DNA from 2 places in the Aliiglaciecola sp. LCG003 genome. Region 2 is predicted to be linked to the other one. Evidence: riboswitches for the same ligand, from Rfam matches in the RefSeq annotation. Region 2 holds a riboswitch; the other holds the start of a gene.
The links. Region 2 has a riboswitch for cobalamin ahead of QR722_RS15845 (TonB-dependent receptor plug domain-containing protein). Riboswitches for the same ligand answer to the same signal wherever they lie in the genome.

Region 1: it holds a riboswitch for cobalamin, as region 2 does, so the genes downstream of both, QR722_RS16995 (ABC transporter ATP-binding protein) here and QR722_RS15845 (TonB-dependent receptor plug domain-containing protein) in region 2, are expected to answer to the same signal.

The regions. Positions count from the first base shown of each region.
Region 1 covers NZ_CP128185.1:3,909,430-3,918,162, forward strand. Annotated here, with positions in the region: gene QR722_RS16975 (TRAP transporter substrate-binding protein) at 1-361, opposite strand, end outside; gene QR722_RS16980 (TRAP transporter large permease) at 382-1,740, opposite strand; gene QR722_RS16985 (TRAP transporter small permease subunit) at 1,740-2,273, opposite strand; cobalamin riboswitch at 2,519-2,679, shown strand; gene QR722_RS16990 (hypothetical protein) at 2,650-2,802, opposite strand; gene QR722_RS16995 (ABC transporter ATP-binding protein) at 2,840-3,625, shown strand; gene QR722_RS17000 (FecCD family ABC transporter permease) at 3,618-4,643, shown strand; gene QR722_RS17005 (cobalamin-binding protein) at 4,681-5,562, shown strand; gene bolA (transcriptional regulator BolA) at 5,638-5,961, opposite strand; gene QR722_RS17015 (alpha-ketoglutarate-dependent dioxygenase AlkB family protein) at 6,096-6,725, opposite strand; gene QR722_RS17020 (methyltransferase) at 6,756-7,895, shown strand; gene QR722_RS17025 (peptidylprolyl isomerase) at 7,926-8,525, shown strand; gene QR722_RS17030 (GNAT family N-acetyltransferase) at 8,534-8,733, opposite strand, start outside.
Region 2 covers NZ_CP128185.1:3,641,839-3,650,571, forward strand. Annotated here, with positions in the region: gene ccoG (cytochrome c oxidase accessory protein CcoG) at 1-1,102, shown strand, start outside; gene QR722_RS15840 (serine/threonine protein kinase) at 1,099-2,082, shown strand; cobalamin riboswitch at 2,127-2,350, shown strand; gene QR722_RS15845 (TonB-dependent receptor plug domain-containing protein) at 2,412-4,277, shown strand; gene QR722_RS15850 (type 2 periplasmic-binding domain-containing protein) at 4,685-5,107, shown strand; gene QR722_RS15855 (type 2 periplasmic-binding domain-containing protein) at 5,319-5,747, shown strand; gene QR722_RS15860 (porin) at 5,763-6,911, shown strand; gene QR722_RS15865 (thiol:disulfide interchange protein DsbA/DsbL) at 7,107-7,790, shown strand; gene QR722_RS15870 (thiol:disulfide interchange protein DsbA/DsbL) at 7,819-8,424, shown strand; gene QR722_RS15875 (SulP family inorganic anion transporter) at 8,522-8,733, opposite strand, start outside.

The DNA.
Region 1 (8,733 bases), 270 kb from region 2:
CAAAAGGTATCGCAGTGAATATCTGCGCGGCAGGCGCTTTTCCTTTCCAATAGTAGGAACCAGAATGGCCCATTTGCGCCGCGCCGCTAGATACGGTGTCAAACACTTCAAAACCCGGCACCATTTGTCCGGCACCAAACACTTTAATTTTGAGTCGACCGTTTGACATCCGCTCGACATAATTGGCAAAGGTTTCAGGGGCTTTACCCAATCCTGGAAAGTTCTTCGGCCAAGAGGTAACTAATTTCCATTCGTAAGTTTGCTGTGGTTCAGCGTTGTTTTCTGGGGTCTGCGTTTTTCCACCACAAGAAATCACCAGCGTAGCAACAGAAACTAGTACAAATTGTTTAATCAAATTCATGAATCTTATCCTAACTAAGTCTAAAGCATAGAGGGCAACCACGTTACCAGATTTGGCCAAATTGCCAATCCGATCAGCAGTAATACTTGGATCACTATAAAGGGAACAACACCACGATAAATATGGCTGGTTCGCACTTCCTGCGGTGCGACTCCCCTTAAATAAAATAAGGCGAAGCCAAATGGTGGAGTTAAGAACGAGGTTTGTAAATTCACCGCAATCATAATCCCCAGCCAAATAGGGTCTACTCCCATGGTCAATAACACGGGTGCTACTATAGGCACAACCACAAAGGTAATTTCAATAAAATCCAAAATGAAACCAAGTAGGAAAATAACAACCATCACCAATAAAACAGCGCCGAATACTCCGCCGGGGAGTTGTTCAAATAAACTATGGATCAGCTCTTCGCCACCAAAGCCGCGAAAAACTAGGGAAAATATAGATGCGCCAATTAAAATTAGAAACACCATTGAGGTGACTTTTGTGGTCGACATTAAAACTTCTGTTAACTTTTCTACGCTCAACTGACGCTGAACCAAAGCCAAAACTAACGCTCCTGAAGCACCAACCCCGGCGGCCTCTGTAGGCGTTGCAAAGCCTCCTAGGATTGAGCCTAACACCATCACTATTAATATTAGAGGCGGGAATAAGGCAGAGAACAAACTCACTTTGCTATCGGTAGTATGCACCTCAACGGGCTCAATTTGTTTTATGTTTCGTGCAGCAAAAATAATTACATAGATTAAATACAGGGTCACCAGTATCAGCCCTGGCACCAACGCTCCCACAAACAGATCGCCAACTGACACCGACTCAGGCGAAAAAATTCCCATGTTCAATTGCGCTTGTTGAAATGCACTCGATAGCACATCACCGAGTAATACTAATGCAATTGAAGGTGGGATGATTTGTCCTAAGGTGCCGGTTGCGCATATTGCGCCACTGGCAAATGAGGGAGAATAACCCTGTTTTAGCATGGTAGGCAGGGATAATAATCCCATGGTGACCACAGTGGCGCCGACAATTCCGGTACTCGCTGCCAACAACATTCCGACCAAGACCACGGACACCGCCAAGCCAGATTGCAATTTGCCAAATACCTGCCCCATTGCCAATAACAAGTTTTCCGCGACTTTAGATTTTTCTAACATCACCCCCATAAAAACAAATAAAGGCACGGCCAGTAATGTTTGATTGGTCATGATACCGTACAGACGACTGGGTACGGCTTGTAGATAAGAGGTGTCAAATACCCCAAAAACGGCACCAGCACCGGCAAAGATAAGTGAAGTACCGGCTAACGTATAAGCTACCGGATAACCATATAACAGGGTGATACAGACTACGGCGAACATCACCAGCGAGAGATATTCCATTAATAGTCTCCGCCTGAACTAGATGCTGAAGCATCTTTTACTTTCGCGATATTCATCAGTAACTCGGCGATCCCCTGCAATAACATCAGCAAGGCGAAAATCAGCATCAATGATTTCAGTAAGAATACCAGAGGCAATCCTCCTGCTTCCTGAGATGATTCAAGCAGTGTCCAAGACATACTGACATAATTATAGCTAATCAAAAGAACAAAAATATTCACCGGCAGCAAAAATAATAAGGTACCGAACACATCTACTTTTGCTTGTTTTTGGGCAGAAAAACCACGATAAAAAATATCTACTCGCACATGTTCATTCACCCTCAGGGTATGTGCGCAGCCTAACAGGAATACCATTGCATGCATGTACATGACAGACTCTTGCATCGCAATCCAGCCAATATCAAATCCATAGCGCAGCACCACTATGAGTAGGGTAACGATTACCATCACTAGGGTTAACCAGCTAACTAGTCTGCACAGGCTATCATTTAACCTATTGATAAAGTGAACGATAGATTGAGTAACAGCCATTCCCATCCTGTTTTTGTTATTTTTCTAATTTAACCCGTATTAAACGTTTTTTTAACAAAGAACGCTAGTGATTGGCTAGCGATTCTAATCAAGTCCACTTGTTTTGGTCTGTGATTCTGCGGGTCAATTAGATATTGGCAATCAAATGTCTGCTGCTAACCCGCTATGCAAACTCCTCCAATCATCAGGTTCAATAAGCACTAATGTTCCAAAATTAATTAGTCCGGCTCCATAAAGCTTGCTATATTGCCGGTGAGACCGTCGGTTTTCTGTGGCTCATTTAGTAAGCTGCAGGAAGTAAATGGGAATCTGGTGAAATTCCAGAACTGTGCCCGCAACTGTAATTGTTCACCTCAGTAAAGCTGACGTGACAGAGTCAGATACCAGCCGATAACCAGCTCTTTGGTTTCACCTTATAAACTTGTCGTGCGGGAATACACGATATGCCGATACCGCCTTGCTCTAGTTTCAAGTATACGGTTGCCAATTCCCGTTCTAAGAAAAATTCTGCAGGCAATGTGATGTTCAATATATTGCCCCTTGAAAAAGAGTAGCCAAAGTTCGCCATGCTTGAAGCACGTAATGTCAATTATCAGACAAATAACAAGACCATTCTCAACGGGATCAATTTCCACGTTGTGCCGGGTCAAATATTGGGAGTGCTAGGTCCCAATGGTGCGGGTAAAACCACTCTACTAAAAATCTTGTCTGGACAAATAGCCAGCGAAAAAATGATTTATTGGCAAAATAAACCGGTTGAAAGCTATCAGCTAATTGACCGAGCCAAACAAATAGCGGTGGTAAATCAGTTTAACAATCCGGTTTTTTCATTAAACGTCGAACACATAGTTAGTATGGGCTTACTTCCTCATCAAAGCATGTTCGGCAAAGTAAAAAGCTTCCAACACGCTGCTATTACACAGGCAATTACACAAGTCGGACTTCTCGATAAACGTCACCAAGTGTTTAATACTCTTTCTGGGGGGGAACAGCAGAGGGCTCTTATCGCAAGAGCCATTGTACAACGTGCATCACTGATAATATTAGATGAACCGATTAACCATCTTGACGTTTTTTATCAGCATCAAATACTCGAGCTGTTGCGCCAGCTTGCAAAAAAATTCAACCTCACTGTAGTAATGAGCTTGCATGATCTTAATTTGGCGGCAGCCTACTGCGATCACTTGTGCCTGTTAGATGATGGAGCCATGGTTGCACAGGGCAATCCGCATGCTGTGTTGTGTGAAAAACGCTTGCAACGAGTATTTAGAACGCCTTGCCATGTATTCAAACATGACAGCAATGAGCATCTGCGTGTCGAGTTTTATCCACAAAGGACAGCAAATGAATAAGCTGAGATGGGGCGCGCTGGTGATTGTCTCGATTGCCAGTCTAGTAAGTGGCTTGTTGTTTGGTGCGGCAGACATCTCCACCGCCGAAATCTACCAGTGTGTTGTTCATCAGTGCCGACTACCTATCAACGAGGTCATATTTTGGCAAATTCGCGTGCCTCGGATCTTGGTCGGCTTTCTTGTGGGAGCCGGATTAGCTGTGGCCGGGGCAACCCTGCAGAACGTTTATAGAAACGGTTTAGCCGACCCCTATTTATTTGGTGTCGTGTCGGGCGCAGGCTTAGGTGCGAGTATAGCGACGCTGATTACCAGCCATTCAACGGTTGCCAACATGCCTATTTTGTCTTGGTTAGCGTTGTTACCTTTTTCCATTGCATTGCCTCTTGCGGCATTTTTAGGGGCGATTTTTGCTGTGCTGATTGTGCAAATGCTTGCCAGTAGACTGTTTGGAAACCGCACTGAGCTGCTGTTATTGGCTGGAGTCGCTGTATCTTTTATGCTCAGTTCGGTAAGTCATTTATTGCTATATTTGGCAGAGCCTTTCGCGGCAAATAAAGTGATTTTTTGGTTACTAGGCAGTCTAGCCAGATCTGAAATGTGGTTTGTTTGGGTGATGCTGCCAGTAGTAATGGTTAGTGTCGGAATATTGTGGCTATATGGTCGTCATATGGATGCAATGCTGCTTGGAGATGAAAGTGCCAAAGCCTTAGGTGTCAAAGTAGATGGTTTAAGGACACTGGTACTGATGATTTGCGCAGCATTAACCGCTTGTATCGTGGCTTACTGTGGCGGTATCGGTTTTGTGGGATTAATGATCCCGCACATTGTTCGAAGTTGGCTTGGTGTAACCAGTCGAACTTTGATTTTAGGTTGTGTGTTGATTGGTGGCAGTTTTCTTATATGGGTAGATGTTGCTGCCCGAATGCTGCTGGCGGGACAAGAAATACCTATTGGCATCATCACCTCTGCAATTGGCAGTATTTTCTTTCTGGTGGGGTTACGCAAAAATCGCTATTAATCGGCAATCAATCCTCTGAAATGGATAATCTTTAGCTATGAAAATATTTGTTAGTGTTTTTACCCTCCTTTTAGGGCTATTAATTAGTGTATCCTTTGCCAGTCAGGTTGAAAGTCAGTCTTCACTGCAAAAGCAGAATTTGAAGATCATAGCTTTAGCCCCACATATAGTTGAGTTGCTGTTTGATATTGGAGCCGAAAAACAAATTATTGCCACCAGCTCCTATGCGGATTATCCCGTTGATGCCAAATCGCTACTTCAGGTGGGAGATCACAGTCGATTACAGATAGAAAAGATTGTACAACTCCAACCGGATGTAATCATTGCTTGGAAAAGTGGCAATCCATTAGCTGACCTAGACCGGCTGCAGCAATATGGTTTAAAAGTAGTTTACTCAAATCCAATCCAGTTGGCCGACGTCGCTAAAGAGCTGGTTTGGCTGGGTGAGTTGACCGGCAGAGAGGAAGCGGCCAATTTTTTAGCTCAAGAGTATAAATTTAGACTGCAAAGGTTAACACAAAGGTATCAACATAGACCTGAGGTAACTGTGTTCTATGAAATATGGTCAAACCCGCTGCAAACAATTGCAGGGAAAGCTTGGCCACAACAACAACTAGACATATGCGCTGCCAACAATATTTTCAGCAACATTGATGAAGACTATCCGTCAGTATCACTAGAACAAGTGCTAACCTTAAAACCACAAGTTATTATACAGCCCCGCTCGCCGCAGAACCTGATATTCCACGATCTCGATTGGCAAAAATATAGCTTTGTGCCTGCGGTAGAAAATAACTTTATCTTTCACCCCAATGCAGACAAGGTCTATCGCATGACGCTACGTGTATTAGATGAGGTAGCCAGTCTGTGTAACGAAATAGATCAGGCGCGGCAGCATTACTTCCTTCCATCAACCTGAAGAACCAGGCCTGTATTTAGCTAAAACATATCAACAACGGGGCCATAACGATTTGCTGCGCTATGGCCGTTATCATTAAGATACTGCTTGTCGCATACCACCTAAACAATTCGGTGAGTTTGGTGAATTACCATATAAATTCTGCCACTCAGCATCAGTATAAGTATGTAGCGCCAATGCATGTATTTGGTCAGCCAACTCTTCTTTTAAGACTGCATTAACCGAACGATGTCGGTTGATTAACCTCTCGCCACTAAACTTGGGCGTGACTAACACCACCTTGAAATGCGTTTCAGAGCCAGCAGGTACATTATGCATAAAACTCTCATTCGTCACTTCTAAATGCGCTGGGTCAAAATGCGCTAGCAATTTTTGCTCTATATTATTTTGAATGTTCATATGTTGTCCCTGTGAATGTGTGTCTAAGTTTAAATTTAGCTTGTTATTGGCAGTTTAAACATGAATTTATTGTGTCAATTTACTAAGTAGTTGAGTCAACTAGATATAATTTATCTAATGAAAAACACCGACTGTTATAACGTTGTATCTTGAGAATAGATCTTGCGGAAGGTCAAATTAATCCGTCCATCAAGCGCTCCTGCGCCTTTGCTGATACCATGCTGCCAGAACTCTTGAGTGCAGCCCCCCATCACCAATAGACTGCCGCTTAGTAAGGGTATTCTGACTTTTTTGCCCGACTGTTTATGCCGAAAATCGAAGTCCCGTGTTTGACCTAAAGTCACGGACGCTATCAAAGGATGCTTACCCAATTCAGCTTCATCGTCAGCATGCCAGCCCATACTATCTTGCCCGTCCCTATACCAATTGGCCAATACAGAGTTAAATTGAGCATCGCAAGCCTGTTCAACCTGCAGGCGCAAATCCCGCAGTTCTCCGGTCCAAGGTTGCGGTTGCATGGACAAGCCTGAGTAGCGGTAATGAGCGTCTTCATCTCCGTACCAAGATTGTAAACGGGGAATTTTCACCTGTTTACCGTACATTCGAATGAAATCTTGCTGCCAAGACAAACTATCTCGCAGTTTCTGATACAATCTTAACGCTTGCGCTGAATCGATAAAACTCGGCCAATAGCGAATGAATGCGTCCTCCATCGGCAGCGTCTCAAATGAGTGAGTTGGAATCGCAAATAAATCTTGTTGCATAAACTTAATACTTAATTGAATCCTATTTAAATGAATACATGTTTTGATTTTCAGGGAAAGTCCCTGCAATTATACCGCTTTCCTAAACGATTTACCCACCCAAGCTGGCAGGCGTGGGATGCTGCGGATGAATTATTGATAGAGCATATCAACGAGCATCAAGGTGACATAGAGCAAGCCCAGATGCTTATCTTGAACGACGATTTTGGGGCATTAACATCTTGGTTTAACTCAGCGCAAATTTGTCATATTAGCGATTCTTATGTGGCCCAGCGGGCTGCCCAATTAAATCTCGAAGAGAATCAATTGCCAACTACTTCGGTGCAATTTATAGATAGCCTTGCTATTCCAGCTGTGCAACCAGATTGGGTCGTCATAAAAATACCCAAAACCTTGGCGTTACTTGAGCACCAATTGGCGCAGTTACAGTCCATCATTTCAGTCAATACCCGAATTGTAGCAGCCGCTAAGGTTAAGTCGATCCAAAAGTCGACCCTTACTCTATTTGAAAAATATTTAGGCGTAACCACTACTTCGTTGGCTAAGAAAAAATCCAGACTGGTGTTTTGCCAACCAAGGTTGCCAGCAAAAATGCTCAAATCACCCTATCCCACAATTTGGCATACAGACGATAAACTATTTGAGATTTCTAATCACGCAAATGTCTTTGCTCGACAGCAGATGGACATAGCAGCACGTTTATTGATCAACCACTTACCGGATTGCAGCAACAAGCATGTAATAGATCTTGGTTGCGGAAACGGTGTTTTGGGTTTGTACATTTTGAAAAATTTCGACAACTGTAAAGTCACTTTTGTGGATGAGTCTCACATGGCCATTGCTTCGGCACAATATAATGTTGAGCATAACCTGAAAGATAAACTTTCCCAATGCCGATTCGTGGTGAGTAATTGCTTAGAACAAGTCAGTTCAGATTGGGAAACCGACATAGTGTTGTGCAACCCTCCCTTCCATCAACAAAATACGGTCACCGACCATATAGCTGTTCAAATGTTTGAAGATGCGAAATCAAAATTGAAAAGAGGTGGCGAATTAAGGATCATTGGTAATCGACACCTAGAATATCCACACAAGCTAAAAAAATTATTTGGTGGTTATCAAGTGATTGCCAGCGACAGAAAATTTAGTATTTTATCCTCGATAAAATAAACCTGTAATTTCACTTTAGGGGAGCTAACTATGCGTTACACCATTTTTGCCTTTATCTTGTTTTTGCTCAGTCCCATTACTGTGGCTAAAAATAAAGATGATGGCTCACACATCCAGCCAGACAACTATTATCCACGGGTGATGTTGCACACAACCATGGGTGATATTACGGTTGAATTAGACCGCACCCGTGCGCCTCTCACAGTTAATAATTTTTTGCGCTATGTAGACAAACGTAGCTTCGAAGGCACCATTTTTCATAGAGTGATTGCAGATTTTGTGGTGCAAGGTGGTGGCTATGACAAAGATTTCAGAGAGCTATCCAAATTTCCTAAAATTTATAATGAGTCTGGTAATGGCCTCAAAAACCAGCTTTACACCATTGCCATGGCGCGCTCCAATGACGAACATTCCGCCAATCGGCAATTTTACTTTAATTTAAATGACAATGAGAGTTTAGATCCTGGCAAGGACTGGGGGTACGCAGTGTTTGGTTATGTCACAGAAGGCACAGATGTACTGGATGCCATTTCGCAAGTTCCCACCCAATACGATGCTATTGTGGGCTGGGCCGATGTTCCAATTGAGCCAGTGTTATTAATTAAAACTACTCTGTTGCCACCGCTGTAGTGTAAATGTCAAATCGCAAGGCGAAATAACAGTGACTCTTTGCCATCATGACTAAACTCGCCTTGTGGCTGCATCGCTAGCTTTTTCAAAAGGGAAATTGAGCTAGGATTATGTGCAGAAACCATAGCATATACATAAGGCAGTTGAGCTTTTTTCACTTCATAATCAAGCACGGCTTGCACCGCTTCAAACGTCAATCCTTGACCTC
Region 2 (8,733 bases):
AACCTTCGCTGGACGCGTATGGTGTGGGTTCATGTGTCCGCAAACTACATGGACCTTTATTTATATCTGGTTTGAAGAAAAGATTGAAGGCGCAAGAAACAAGCGTATCAAGCTTGATCAGCGCAAAATGGATTTTGATAAATTTTGGCGTAAAACCCTCAAACACAGTTCTTGGATTCTGGTTGCCTTGCTTACTGCGTTATCTTTTGTCGGATATTTTACGCCCATAGATCAATTATTCATTGATTTTTTCAGCTTCAATGCGGGATTTTGGTCCGGCTTATCAGTGATATTCTTTACCCTTTGCACTTATGGAAATGCGGGATGGATGCGCGAGATTATGTGTACCCACATTTGTCCATATGCTCGATTCCAGTCAGCGATGTTCGACAAAGACACTTACACTGTCGCCTACGATGCTTCTAGAGGTGAAAAAAGAGGACCTCGTTCCAGAAAAACGTCTCATGAAGCCATCCAGCAACAAGGATTGGGAGATTGCATAGATTGCAACCTTTGTGTGCAAGTTTGTCCAACCGGTATAGATATTCGCAATGGACTGCAATATGAGTGTATCAACTGTGGAGCCTGTGTAGATGCCTGTAACGGCGTGATGGATAAGATGAATTATCCGAAAGGTTTAATTAGCTTTACCTCCGAGCACGAGCTTGCGGGAGGGACAACTAAGATAGTGCGCCCGAAACTAGTAGGTTATGCGGTTGTACTCGTGATCATGGTGTCGCTATTAGTATATGAAATCATGAGCAGAGTGCCACTAGAAGTCGATATTATTCGAGATCGTAACTCATTGTATAGAGAAACCAACGATGGTCTTATTGAAAACGTATACTCACTTAAAGTACTCAACAAATCGCAAACAGAACGTGTCTACCAAATAGAAGTACTGGGACTAAAGGGGCATAGGTATATGGGCAACAATCAAGTAAAAGTGCAAGGAGGCGAAGTGCTTAACTTAGCTGTTAGCGTCGCGATAGACCCCTATGCACTAAAAGAAACAGTGACAGAATTCAGGTTTAAAGTCTTTTCCATTGACGGCGATGAACCTGTAGAAGTCAGTGAGCCAAGTAAGTTTATTTATCAATGAGTATCACTGACGACGCTAAATTTAATTTTGAACAGTTGGGCCCTGACCTGATCCTTGATGCCATTGAATCAAAGGGAATTTTGGTTGAATCCGGTCTTCTAGCCCTCAACAGCTATGAAAATAGGGTTTACCAATTTATTGCACAGGACAATAAGCGCTATGTGACCAAGTTCTATCGGCCACAGCGCTGGTCCACAGAGCAGATTCAAGAAGAGCATGATTTCTCCCAAGAGCTACATGACCACGAAATTCCAGTCGTCGCGCCTATACGAATTGAGCAACAATCCCTTCATCAGTATCAAGGTTACCAGTTTGCGATATTTCCTTCTGTGGGTGGGCGTCAATTCGAAGTCGACAACCTAGACCAAGTAGAATGGATGGGGCGCTTCATTGGCCGTATTCACCAGGTTGGTCAAGGTAAGCCTTTTACTTATCGCCCTTCATTTTCAATCCAAGAGCATTTAATTGATGCCACAGAGACGTTGCACAACACCCAATTGATACCACAGAGTTTGCACACTGCTTTCTTCACAATATTGGAACAAGTGGTAAGTTTGACTAGCCAACTCTATAAGCCAGAGAAAATGATTCGCTTGCATGGAGATTGCCACCCCGGCAACATTTTATGGCGTGATGGCCCGACCTTTGTCGACTTAGACGATTGTAGAATGGGACCTGCCATTCAAGATCTGTGGATGATGTTATCTGGTGACCAAAACCAACAGCGCATTCAACTCGATACATTAATTGAAGCCTATGACGAATTCTATCACTTCGACACCCGTCAACTTGGCCAAATAGAACCTCTGCGTGCGATGCGGATGGTCCACTATATGGCTTGGCTGTCCCGCAGATGGCAAGATCCTGCATTCCCTCAAGCATTCCCTTGGTTTGCGGAAGCTAAATATTGGGAACAACAAATCCTTGCTCTCAAAGAGCAGTATTCCGCTTTGCAGGAGCCGAGTATTACGCTTTTTTAATTCCATTAAACATAGTTCTTTATTCTTTTTATATCATCAAGCTATAATAAAACGAGACCAAGGTGCTGCCTCCTTTTATAGGGGCAGTTAAACGGGAAGACAGTGAGATGAAAATTAATTTACATCAAAGCTGACGCTGCCCCCGCAACGGTAAACAAGTCAAACATTAACCATATACCACTGTTTTTTTTTAACGGGAAGGTGTTAATGCCGTCATATTACTATGACACTTGTGAGCCCGGATACCGGCCTTGGACGTCGAATGATCCCTACAGCAGTGGATCCCCATTTACCTGTACTCGGGCGGAGTACAAACCAAGGTTAACAATATGCAAAAAACTCCTATAGCTATAGCACTAAGTACATTATCGATTCTTGTTTCTAGCAACGCACTATCTCGTGATTTAAGTTCTGCACCGGATGAAAGCATTGAAAAGATGTCAGTGGTATCTAGTCGTTTCGCACAACCTGAATATCGCCTTGCCACCAGCATAACAGTGTTGGATGAAATCGATTTACGCAGTCAAAGTACCCTCAGCGTCGCAGACATTTTACGCAACACCCCCAGTATTAATGTTTCTAACGCTGGCGGGCTAGGTAAAACAACCACTTTGAGGATCCGTGGCGAAGAAAGTTTTAGAACCAAATTGTATATCGATGGTGTGGAGCTAACGGACCCTTCAGCACCGCAGGTTTCGCCAATTTTCGATGATGTATTGGCACAACAACTGTCTCGGATCGAAATATTGCGCGGGGCGCAAGGTTTAGCTTATGGCGCCGATGCTGGCGGAATTGTTACCATGTATACCAAAGAGCCTGCGAATGGTCTTTCAGCCAACGCGACGTTTAGCGGGTCTCGTTACAATACCAAAGGACTTTCTGCAAACCTCTCCCTTGGTAATGAGCAAGGCGGTGTATTGCTAGCGGTATCGAATTTATCCAGTTCAGGCTTCAACGCTCAAACCACAGATCTATCCGGCGAGAAAGATAGCTACGACAACGATACAACTTATATCAAGGGCCACTATAACATTGCTGAAAACTGGCAGGCTAAAATGGTTATCCGCCAAGTCGATGCAAAAAATGAATATGATGGATGTTTTGACAACACCACCTTTGCAGCGAGTAACGACTGCCTGACAGACTCAGAACAAACCACTATGCGGGGCTCGTTGGCGTACAAAGATGAAAAGAGTAGTCATGAAGTCGCTTTTAACACCACTGATATTGAAAGACGCTTCATCAACAATGGCGAATTTGGTTTTATCAATAGCGGTTCAGTTAATAAATTCGAGTATATTGGAAGTTACGCTTGGCAAAGCCAGCGCTTTGTATTTGGCGCAGAAAATAAACAAGAAAACTTAGACGGTGAAAACTTATCCCGTCATCAAAAGAGTATTTTTGCCGAATGGCTAGGTGAGTTTGACCAAAGTACTTTTTTCAATCTTGGCATTCGCCACGACGACAATGACACCTTTGGCGGTTTTGATAGTGTACGAATTGGCGCTGTTAAACATGTTGAATTGGGTAGTTTAGATTTAAAATTAAAGACCAGCTATGGTGCAGGCTTTAGAGCACCGAGTCTGTATGAGCAAAATTACAATGATGGCCCTTTCGCTTATGGGGATGCTGCAGGCTTGCAACTCGAAGAAGAGAATAGCAAAGGTTTAGACGTGGGTTTTGAACTAACCACTCCCCAAGGCAATATGATAGAAGTTGTTTACTTTGACCAACAGGTTGAGAATGAAATAATTTTTGATTCAATTGGCTTCCAAGGCTATTTACAAGTTGCAGGCCAAAGCAAATCCCGCGGTGTTGAAGCCAACTTTGAATATAATTTCCACAACGGTCTGACGTTTTCAAGTAACTATACCCACAATAATGCAACCGATAGTAGGGGCGAATTACGCCTAAGACGTCCTCGCAATAAAGTTAATCTGGGGCTCAAAAAAGCTTTGCTTAACGATACGCTATTTGTTGAGCTAACTCATCGAAGCGTCAGCGGTGCTGAAGATATAGGTGGACAGGCGTTGGAAAGTTATAGTGTGACTAACCTGTCGGCATATTGGCATTTATCAGAAAACGTTTCATTTAAAGCAAGTCTAACGAATCTGCTCGATAATGAGTATCAAGAGGTGCTCAATTACAACTCCGCTGGTAGAGCATTATCTGTTTCCACCACGATCAGCCTTTAAAGCCTGCAAAGTACCTATGTGCACAGTGCTCATGGGTGCTACTTGATATATATATATTTACATGCCTTTCAGGACAAAATAAAAACTAGAATATTTTTTATATTCGGCTAGATTTGTTTTTGTGGGCATTTTTAAAACCTTGTATTGATGGATTGGACCGCAGTACTAGAGGAAATGCCTAGTTATATTGAGATTTAAAGCTTAAAATAGGTTTGCCAATCTGTAGTCCAACATCAATCTACTAATTTATTCAATGGTTCGGTTGCATACGGGAAGTATGGTATGAAATTTAATACTATTATCGAAATACTCATACCTCGACTAGCTTGGAAATAAGCAAGGGAATCTGTATGGTTCGTCCCGCTTCCAACCTGATTTGCTTTTTACACTAGTTTTATGAGGGACTTATGATTCGCAATTGCTTTCTAAATATATCAACTGCAGTATTATTATTAACTGCCGCTGCTAGTGTTTGTGCAGAAGTGGTTGTCATAGTTCATCCAAGTAATGAAAACGCGTTAGACACTAAAGCAGTACAAAGAATATTCTTGGGCAAAGAAAAGAAATTTAGTAACGGAACTGCTGTCTATCCAATCAACCAAACAGAAGGCGCCATTCGCAGTGATTTTGACTCAAGTGTCCTCGGCCGCAGTTCGACTCAGGTTGCCGCTTACTGGTCAAAATTAGTTTTTACCGGTAAAGGGATCCCACCTAAAGAAGTATCAAGCGATGCTGATGTGGTGGCTGCCGTATCAGCCGACCCAGCATCTATCGGCTACGTCGACAGCGCAGCTGTTACTGGCGACGTGAAATCAGTATCTTTCAATTAAATTGCGCAAATACTTCTGGCATTCAGATCGTTTTTAGGCATGTAAAGCGACAGAGGTATTCAAACAATATAATCAATAAGAACAACATGAGAGGGTCAATTGACCTAGCTAAGTTGTCCTTTGAAAACACTATTTACTGCATAGGTGTCACTAATAACGCAATAACCAACCCGTAAATTACGCACTATCTATTTATTTGAGGAAATACCATATGTTGAAATCTTCTATCAAACGAACCGCTCTGGCGGGGGTGCTCACCACCCTATTCTCCAGCTTGTCTTTTGCTGCCGCTGTGGTAGTTGTGCATCCAGATAATAATGCCGCATTAAGCGTCAAAGATGTGCAACGAATTTTTTTAGGCAAAGAAAAGAAGTTTTCTGATGGCAAAGAAACCTTACCCATTAATCAGGCCGAAAGCTCAGCCATTCGCGCTGAATTTGATTCTGAATTATTGGGCAGAAGCTCTACTCAGGTAGCTGCGTATTGGTCAAAGTTAGTATTTACCGGTAAAGGTATTCCGCCGAAAGAAGTTAATGACGATGCCGCCGTTTTGGACATTATAATGAACAACAAAAATGCTATTGGATATATCGATGAAAGCGCTGTAACAAACGGTGTCAAAGTCGTTCCGTTGAACTAATTCTGGAGAATTATTGTGAAAAGAATTTTAACACTTACGACACTAGCCTGCGCCTTAACATTTTCAGCCAGTGCTGAAGTTCGCATCAATGGTTTTGCTAACATGGTTGGCGGTATAACGAGCAGTGAAGATAGCTTATATGGTTATGATGACAGCTTTTCCTTCAGTGAAGAAAGCTTATTTGCTATTCAAGTTAGCGGAGACATCAATGACAAAATGACCGCTACCGGTCAGCTTGTAGCTAAAGGCGTTAATAATTACAAAGCAGAATTCGAATGGGCCTACATCAGCTATCAAGCTACTGAGAATTTAAGTATCTCTGCGGGCCGCTTGAGATTACCTTTATTTAGATATTCAGCCTCTAAAGATGTGGGTTACTCCTATCATTGGGTTACCGCACCACGCGCAGTCTATGATGTATCCTTCAACAATATTGAAGGTCTACGTTTTGACTACAGTACCTACTCGGGTGACTGGGAATACAATTTTCAGCTATCCACTGGCACGATTAACAGCGACATTACTGTACCCGATGGCACTGGTGGGGAGGAAGATGAAAAACTTGAAGCCAAAAACATCGTAGTGGTTACTGCTGAAGCGGGCTATGAGTGGTTTAAAATCCGCGCAGTAGCCGGGCGCGGTAGTACAACCTTTAATCTTAGTGTTCTTGAACCAACCTTTACTCAATTGGCCGCATTTTCGCCTTCAATTGTAGATTCATTACGTTTACAAGACGATACCGCTCAATTTTTGGGGCTGGGTGTGGAAATTGACCAATTTGATTGGTTTATCAGTGCTGAAATCACCGAAGTGAATATCAAAGATTCATTCTTACCAAAAGATACTGCATACTACGTAACTGCTGGGATCCGCACCGGAAAATTTACCCCTTCAATCACTTACGAAAGCTTAGATGGCCGTGGTGAAATACGTTTCCTTGACCAAGTAGCGGCTTTACCTGCTGAATTGCAACCAACCTTTACTGCAGCGGTTACCGGTGTTCAGCAAAACTTTTTTGATGAATACAGTGTTATTACCCTAGGCCTTAGATATGACATGGACACTAACGTGGCCTTAAAAGCTGACATCAGCAAATATAGTGATGATGTCGATGATACAGCCGATGCCACATTAATGCGTGTTGCGGTTAACTACGTCTTCTAGTAATAAACAATTTGCTTTAAGCACAAGCTATTGGCTCTTTAGCCCACAAAGATGCATAAACTTTGTGGGCTTTTTTATTGATGCTCATTTTATACCGTCATTTATCTTCAATTTAGATTCATCTAGCAGATTTACTATACCTATTCGATTAATAGCTATGTTAACCTTTGAAAAATTTTTTGGGGATTATCCAGTATGAAAAAACGTTATGCATTTTTATCACTATTTCTGATCATGACTTTACAAGCGTGCGCCGAAGAGAAACCAGTAGAAGCAGAAACCGCTAAAGTCGAGAACGCTGTAGTAGTTAGCGATGCAAATCAATGGGTTGAAGGAGAGCACTACAAGGTGCTTAATGAAGAAGTAGCTGAGACTTCTGATGTTACTGAGTTCTTCTCTTTTTGGTGCCCGCATTGCTTTAATTTCGAACCTATAGCTGAAAAAATTAAACAGCAACTCGAATCAACCGTCAGATTTAACAAAGTTCATGTCAATTTTATGCGTTTTACTGGTCCTGAGACACAAAATGCAGCAACCCAAGCGATGCTAGTGGGCCGCTTACTCAATAAAGAAGATGAGTTAAACCAAGCAATCTTTAGTTACATCCATTTACAACAACAACCCATAAATGGCTTAGCGGAACTTAAAACTATTTTCCAAGCCAAAGGTGTAGAGCCAGCAGAATTTGATAAACTGATCGCCAGTGACGAATTGGCTAGCTTATTTGAGCAAAATTCACAAACCATCACCACCTTTGGTCAGCATATTAGCGGTGTGCCAAACATTATTGTAAATGGCAAATATCAGGCTACTTTTACTAGCGATATGAATCGCGATGACATGGTTGAATTGGTGGTTTGGCTGTCCAAACAATCTTAATAATACATATATAAGGAATTTGAAATCTATGACTTTTAAAGCTTTGATCAAATGCACCGCAGCGCTGCTATGCCTCATCCCAGCACTGTCTTTTGCTCAATCGAACTGGGAAGAAGGTGAACATTACGAAATCATTAGCGATACCGCTAGCGAGACAAAAAACATCCGCGAAGTATTTTCGTTTTGGTGTCCTCACTGTTTCACCTTTGAAACTATCGTCACCGAATTAAAGAGCAAACTGCCCGATGATGTCACCTTTATAAAGGCGCATGCCAACATGGCCCCTGCTGCAAGTGATGCCACCCGAGCGATGTTATCTGCCAAGGCTATGGGTCAGGCGGATGTATTCAACGCCGCTTTGTTCAATGCTATTCATAAACAACGTCGAAATGTGGCTGGAATGCAGGATATAAAAGATATATTCAGTCAAGCCGGTGGTGATGGCGAGAAATTAGAGAAGATGGCAACCAGCTTTGGTATCCGTAGCCAAGAGCGCAAGAATGACCAGCTCACAAAGGGTGTATCTAGTGTTCCTACTTTTATTGTGAATGATAAATATCAAGCTATTTTTGGCCGCGATATGACGCCAGATCAGTTTGTACAATTAGTATTGTGGCTAACCAAGCAAAAATAATCGTTTATTTTTGCCCAATTCATAAACAAAAAGACGTCCTAAATGGACGTCTTTTTTTATGCTAATAATATAGTTAGCGTAAGCTAAGTTAGAACCCTTAACCGAGCTTGTCTGAAGCAATGCGGTAGCGGGGATCTTCATTTACATTCATTTCAACATAGCCTTGAGCTTTAGTTAATAACTCACTGCATTCGGGACTAATATGTCTAATGTGCAAGGTTTTGCCCTGCTCTTTGTATTTATCCGCTAAGCCGTCTATTGCATCTAGACCCGATGAATCCCAAATGCGCGACTCTTTAAAATCGATAA